Linked DNA regions of Mucilaginibacter gracilis. The protein of the gene in region 1 interacts with the protein of each later gene in a pairwise test. Links are inferred from orthologs where the notes say so. Each region holds a gene or a part of one and is shown on either strand. Other genes may lie near its edges. The genes, in order: dnaA and dnaB.

Region 1 (3,171 bases):
ATATATTGATAAAATAGATGCAATGGGCGGCTCGGTAAAAGCCATTGAGCAAGATTATCTTCAGCAAGAAATAGCAAAGGCGGCGTACCAGCATCAAAACGATATTGAAAGCGGCCAGCAGGTGGTAGTGGGCGTTAACCGTTTTACCCAGCCCGAAGAAAAAGGTATAGAACTTTTTAGGGTTGACGATGCTATACGCATTACACAAATTGATAAGCTTAAAAAGTTAAAGGCCCACCGCGATAACGGTGCCGTTGCCCTTGCTCTCCAAAATTTACAACAAGCTGCCCTTGGCGATGAAAACCTGATGCCTTATATTTTAACAGCCGTGGAGTGTTATGCCACTTTGGGCGAAATTGCCGATACACTGAGGCAAATATTTGGCGAATATTAAAACAATTTATTGCTTTTGCCATTGATGGTTAAGCAGGTATAAATAATTGAAAATTTAATTGAAGGTAACGAGATGGATGCCGTTTTTTTGTCTTAATTTTGAACCCCCTCGCAACCCTCCCCCTAACTATAAAGCTATGTTTTGATTAGGGGGGAAAGCTTGGATTTTTTTTGCAATTATGCGCTTTATAGCTAAAAAGTGGATAATTGCCGTAACAAACGCGTTACAGAGTGTTTTAATGATGAATATCGGAAAAGTGAAATTTTAATTTTTTTATAAACTTATTTTTTCAATATTCGATGTTCCGGAACAGGCCCTGATTAAGTTTCGTTGGGTGTTTGTAAATCAATAATTTAATAGATGATAATGGAAAAAACGTGTACAAATGTTTGGAATAACTGCTTGCAGATAATTAAGGACAACATCCCGGCCCAAAGCTTTAAAACTTGGTTCGAGCCTATAAAAGCCTTAAGAATTGAAGGTAGTGTATTAACCATACAGGTACCAAGTTTATTCTTTTTTGAGTGGTTGGAAGAACATTATGTTGGCTTATTGCGTAAAACAATAAAAAAGCAATTAGGCGAAGACGGGAGGTTGGAGTATAACATTGTTGTTGAGCAATCATCATCAAGCAAACCATATACTACCAACATGCCATCTAACGGAAACGGCGCCGAAGGTAAAAATCAATCAATGCCAATACCAATATCTATTAATAAAGACATTAAAAACCCGTTTGTGATACCCGGACTTAAAAAGTTACAGGTTGACCCGCAATTAAATCAAAATTACACGTTCGATAGCTTTATCGAGGGCGATTGTAACCGCCTTGCCCGTTCGGCAGGTTATGCAGTTGCAGCTAAACCCGGTGGCACATCGTTTAACCCATTAATGATTTATGGTGGAGTAGGTTTAGGTAAAACTCACCTTGCACAGGCCATTGGTAACGAAATTAAACGCACCCTGCCGGATAAGCTGGTACTCTATGTATCGTGCGAGAAATTTACCCAGCAATTTGTTGACGCTCTAAAGCACAATAACATTAATGATTTTGTGAACTTTTACCAGGCGATTGATGTGCTGATTATGGACGATGTACACAACTTTGCCGGTAAAGAAAAAACACAGGATTTCTTTTTCCATATCTTTAATCACCTGCACCAATCGGGCAGGCAGCTTATTATCACATCTGATAAAGCACCTAAAGATTTGGCCGGTTTAGAAGAGCGTTTGCTATCGCGTTTTAAATGGGGCCTTTCGGCCGATCTGCAAATTCCGGATCTGGAAACTCGTATGGCTATCCTCAAAACCAAAATATATCAGGATGGTATTGATTTGCCAAACGAGGTTATAGAATACGTTGCCCACAATATTGATAACAATGTGCGCGAACTGGAAGGTGCAATGGTATCATTACTGGCACAATCCACACTAAACCGCAAGGAAATTGATTTAAACCTGGCCAAGCAAATGTTGAAAAACTTTATCAAAAACTCAACTAAAGAGATTTCGATGGAGTACATACAAAGCCTGGTTTGCGAGTACTTTGAGGTACCGATAGAAATGGTAAAATCGCAAACCCGCAAACGCGAAATTGTACAGGCACGCCAAATATCAATGTACCTGGCTAAGGCACACACCAAAAGCTCACTAAAATCAATAGGTTCATTTTTTGGTGGCCGCGATCACTCTACAGTGATATATGCCTGCCAAACCGTTGAAGATTTAATAGATACCGATAAAAAATTTAAAGGCTACGTGGCTGATATTCAAAAGAAATTAAAGATGTCGTAGTGAACTACGATGGTCCGATAAAGAAAGAAGTCCCTGTTTCAGAAAGAAATAGGGACTTTTTTTATAAGTCGTAAAAAACGCGGCGAATTTTGAATAACCGAAAGAGATTGTTAAAATGTGAACTGAGCATTTATAGACTTAACGGTTAATTGCCCGTCGGCAGATGGTAACTGCTCATAATTGCCGTTTCGCAAAAGGTAATGCCAAACGTTTTTATTTTCCGGGTCTATAATAATGTACTCAGGAATTTGGTTTTTTTGATAAAGTTCAAATTTCTTTTTCTTATCGTAGTCTTTATTTGACGACAAGACCTCCAAAACTATGTCTGGCGAGCCGACAATGCCTTTCTTCTCAATTTGGCTTAACTTGGCAGTGCTGATAAAAACAACATCAGGTTGTACAACAGTTAGCCCGTCATCTAAATACACATCCAAAGGTGAAATATAAACCTTGCCCAACTGATTGGCCTTTACTGCCTGTGTAAGATTGAGAAATATATCGCCCAATAATTCCTGGTGATCTGATGTTGGTGATGGTGACATGTATAGCGTATTATCAATAACCTCACAACGGGTGCCTTCGGGGAGCATATTAAAAACTTCCATTGCGGTGCGTGGAATGTCAAGTATTTGTTTCATAACATAGCTAATTTAATAACAAAACTCTACAAAACGAAATCTGTTTGGTGGCGTTCCATTTTGCAATTATAGACTACGATGTACTTTTTATGATTTCAGTTTTGAAAAATAGTATATTAGCAAATAACCCAAACCTAATGAAATTAAAGCTAAAATTGTGGCATGTGCTTTTGCTTTTTTTGCCTTTTGTATGCGGCTGCGTGATACTGGAATTTCATTATCGACTCAGTTTTGAAATTGCAAACTTTTTGTCGGTTTTAACGCTATCGCTTATTGTTTACTATCAAACCTATTTAGTTTTAAATTTCAATGAACAGTCGGGCAAGCAATCAAAATTTATTAAAA
Region 2 (3,242 bases), 2.4 Mb from region 1 along the record:
GCATGCACACCGGCACATTCGGCAGTGCGGGCAATGGCACCTACGTTGCGCACATCGGTAACGCCATCTAAAATAAGTATCAAGGGCACCTCTCCCCTTTCAAACACCATAGGGATGATGTCTTCAATTTTTTGGTAGGTAATTGGCGATATAACAGCGATAACCCCCTGGTGATTTTTAAGTGTTATCCGGTTTAGTTTTTCTACAGGTACCTGCTGCGATTCTATCTTGTATTCGGTTAATAAGGTTCTGAGTTCGTAAATTAATTCGCCGCCAAGGCCACGCTGAATAAAGAGCGATTCGATATCCTTTCCCGATTTTATAGCCTCTATAACGGCCCGGATACCAAACACCATCTGGTTGTATTCGCGCTTGGGCTCCCTGTTGTTAAAACTCATAATTTACTGCTGTATAAGTCAGCAAAATTAGCATATTAATTGGTTTCGGGGTAGTTATACTTAAACTTAGCATTGGTTTTTTAAAAGTAATTAACATTATGTAGGGTTATTAACATTAAGGTTAAATGCTTAATAATGAATGGTGCTTTTATTTTTATCAACACTTAATTAACAACGGCTGTTAATTACAATCAACACTAAAAATATATTTTTTTTCATTATCCACATTTTCCATTTTTATAAAAATTAGCATTGTTAGCAACATTGCAGCCGTTGCCAAACCTTTTTGTATATTTTTGTACAAATGATTTTTGAGAACGAGAACCAGGCAGGCAAACCCAATTTTACAGGTGAAAGACGCAGCAGATTTAGCAGTACGGTACAAAATGGAGTAGGAAAATTACCCCCGCAAGCAACTGATTTAGAGGAGGCTGTACTGGGTGCACTGATGCTGGAAAAGGATGCCCTATCATCGGTTATTGATATACTAAAACCCGAGGTTTTTTACCGGGATAGCCACCAAAAAATATTTCAGGCTATACGCGTTTTGTTCGAAAAAACGTCGCCGGTTGATATTTTAACCGTTACCGCCCAACTGCGTTTGCAGGGCGAACTTGAAATGATAGGCGGTGCCTATTACATTACCGAATTAACTAACCGCGTTGCTTCGGCGGCAAATATTGAGTATCACTCGCGTATTATAATTCAGAAGTATTTGCAGCGCGAACTCATCAGGATATCAACCGATGTTATTAATAGCGCCTACGAGGATACTACCGACGTTTTGGATTTGCTTGACAAGGCCGAAAAAGGTTTGTTTGATATAGCCCAAAATAACCTTCGCCGCGATTCGCGCAAAATGGATGATATTTTGCACGAAACGCTAAAAGAAATTGAAGCTTTAAAGGATAAAAAGGATGGTTTAACAGGTGTTGCATCCGGCTTTACCGATTTGGACAGGATGACATCGGGCTGGCAAAAATCAGATTTGGTTATTATTGCTGCCAGGCCGGCTATGGGTAAAACAGCATTTGTTTTAACCTGCGCACGCAATGCCGCGGTAGACTTTAACCGCCCGGTTGTAGTGTTCTCGCTCGAAATGTCGTCGGTGCAGTTGGTTAACCGTTTAATATCCGGGGAAACCCAAATTGAACAGGAAAAAATACGCAAGGGCCGCTTAGAAGAGTGGGAATGGGAACAGATACACTCTAAAATTGGCCGTTTAGAACAAGCACCGCTAATTATTGATGATACCCCGGGGCTTAATATATTTGAGTTTAGGGCTAAATGCCGCAGGCTAAAATCGCAGCACGATATACAGCTTATTATTATTGATTACCTGCAACTGATGCAGGGCAAGGCCGATGGTAAAAATGGTAACCGCGAGCAGGAAATTGGTAGTATATCGAGAGCATTAAAATCGGTAGCTAAGGAATTGAATGTACCGGTTATTGCACTATCGCAGTTAAGCCGGGCGGTTGAAAGCAGGCCAGGTGGTTCAAAAAGACCCATGTTATCGGATTTGCGCGAATCGGGTTCAATTGAGCAGGATGCGGATATGGTACTTTTCCTTTACCGCCCTGAGTATTACGGACTGGAGTTTGATGAAGATAATAACCCAACAGCAGGCGTAGGCGAGGTAATTATAGCCAAGCACCGTAACGGCGAAACAGGCCGCGTGCGCTTAAAATTTGTTGGCAAGTATGTTAAATTTACCGATTTAGATGATGGCCCTGATAACTTTGGCACGGGCGGCAGCGGCGCTCCAAGTCCGTTTGCAGGTTTGGCCCCATCTCAGGATTTTGATAAGCCGAGTAATTTTATCATCAGGCCATCAAAAATGAACGATGAAGAACCACCGTTTTAAGGCTGGTAAATAAAAACCGTATCATTGCGAACGATAACGTGGCAACCGCACGTAAAGCTTTGCGTTATGCAGGGAGAATATACCTCCGTGAGATTGCTTCGTGCCTCGCAACGACATCTTTATCGAGCTTTATATTCCAATTAAAATATAAAACCCAACGCAACCCCGATCACGATAATGAACGGGGTTTTTATTTTTGTGTATTTTAACAGCAGGAATGTTGCAACAATAATGCCGTTGGCTAACAAATTGATACCTACCGGCCTGTAAAGCAACAAAAAAGCTGTAGCCATAAAACCCACCGCTACGGCGTTAATACCGCTTAATGAGTTTTTTATGCGGGTTATTTTTTTCAAATCTTCCCAAAACGGAACGATGAATAGTATCAGTATCATGCCGGGCAGGTTAATACCTATTACGGCTACAACGCTACCCAATATTTGGCCGCCTATGCCGTAACCTTCGTTGCCCAAGGCTATGCCGCCTAAAAAAGATGTGAACGAAAATGTAGGGCCCGGCAAGGCTTGTTGCAACGCATAGCCCGACAAAAATTCGGTAGGGAGCAGGTAGTGTTTTACTTCAACAAACTCGGTGTACATTAAGGGTACCAATACCTGTCCGCCTCCAAAAATAAGGATGCCATTACGGTAAAAGTTTTCGAACAGGCGGATTGGTAAACTAAATGGCGATGTACGGTTAACAATGGCACCTAAAGCTGCAAACAACAATAAAATACCAATAAAATACGCCACCTTATTGGGGTTAACATTGGCAAAAAGCTTTACCCGCAATTCGTTTTCCTGCGGCTGAGTTTCCATCGCCGATGACAGTATGCCACCCATCATAATAAGGATAGGGAAAGCATAAGGGGTTTGCAAAATAAGCGTTGCTATAAGCGAGCCAATTGCCAGCATGGCACTCACCTTGGTTTTTATAAATTTATGCGCAAAATTAAAGGTTGCATAAGCCACTATACC

What was found.
Region 2: the proteins of dnaA (region 1) and dnaB interact in binary tests that used the Escherichia coli proteins (3 or more experiments, as listed by UniProt). The link is inferred for Mucilaginibacter gracilis from one-to-one orthologs.

What each region holds. Positions count from the first base shown.
Region 1 is NZ_RBKU01000001.1:6,115,689-6,118,859, reverse strand. Bases 141-2,974 are described here. They hold dnaA (chromosomal replication initiator protein DnaA), read left to right. Parts: upstream 141-760; coding sequence 761-2,188; downstream 2,189-2,974. Other genes in these bases: BDD43_RS27275 (Uma2 family endonuclease), read right to left, coding at 2,299-2,826; BDD43_RS27285 (acyl-CoA mutase large subunit family protein), read left to right, coding at 141-394. In the rest of the region: more of BDD43_RS27285, read left to right, coding at 1-140. UniProt on the Escherichia coli protein: Plays an essential in the initiation and regulation of chromosomal replication. Binds in an ATP-dependent fashion to the origin of replication (oriC) to initiate formation of the DNA replication initiation complex once per cell cycle.
Region 2 is NZ_RBKU01000001.1:3,704,765-3,708,006, reverse strand. The notes cover bases 79-2,983. They hold dnaB (replicative DNA helicase), read left to right. Parts: upstream 79-702; coding sequence 703-2,265; downstream 2,266-2,983. Other genes in these bases: chrA (chromate efflux transporter), read right to left, coding at 2,406-2,983; rlmB (23S rRNA (guanosine(2251)-2'-O)-methyltransferase RlmB), read right to left, coding at 79-398. Also shown: more of rlmB, read right to left, coding at 1-78; more of chrA, read right to left, coding at 2,984-3,242. UniProt on the Escherichia coli protein: The main replicative DNA helicase, it participates in initiation and elongation during chromosome replication. Travels ahead of the DNA replisome, separating dsDNA into templates for DNA synthesis.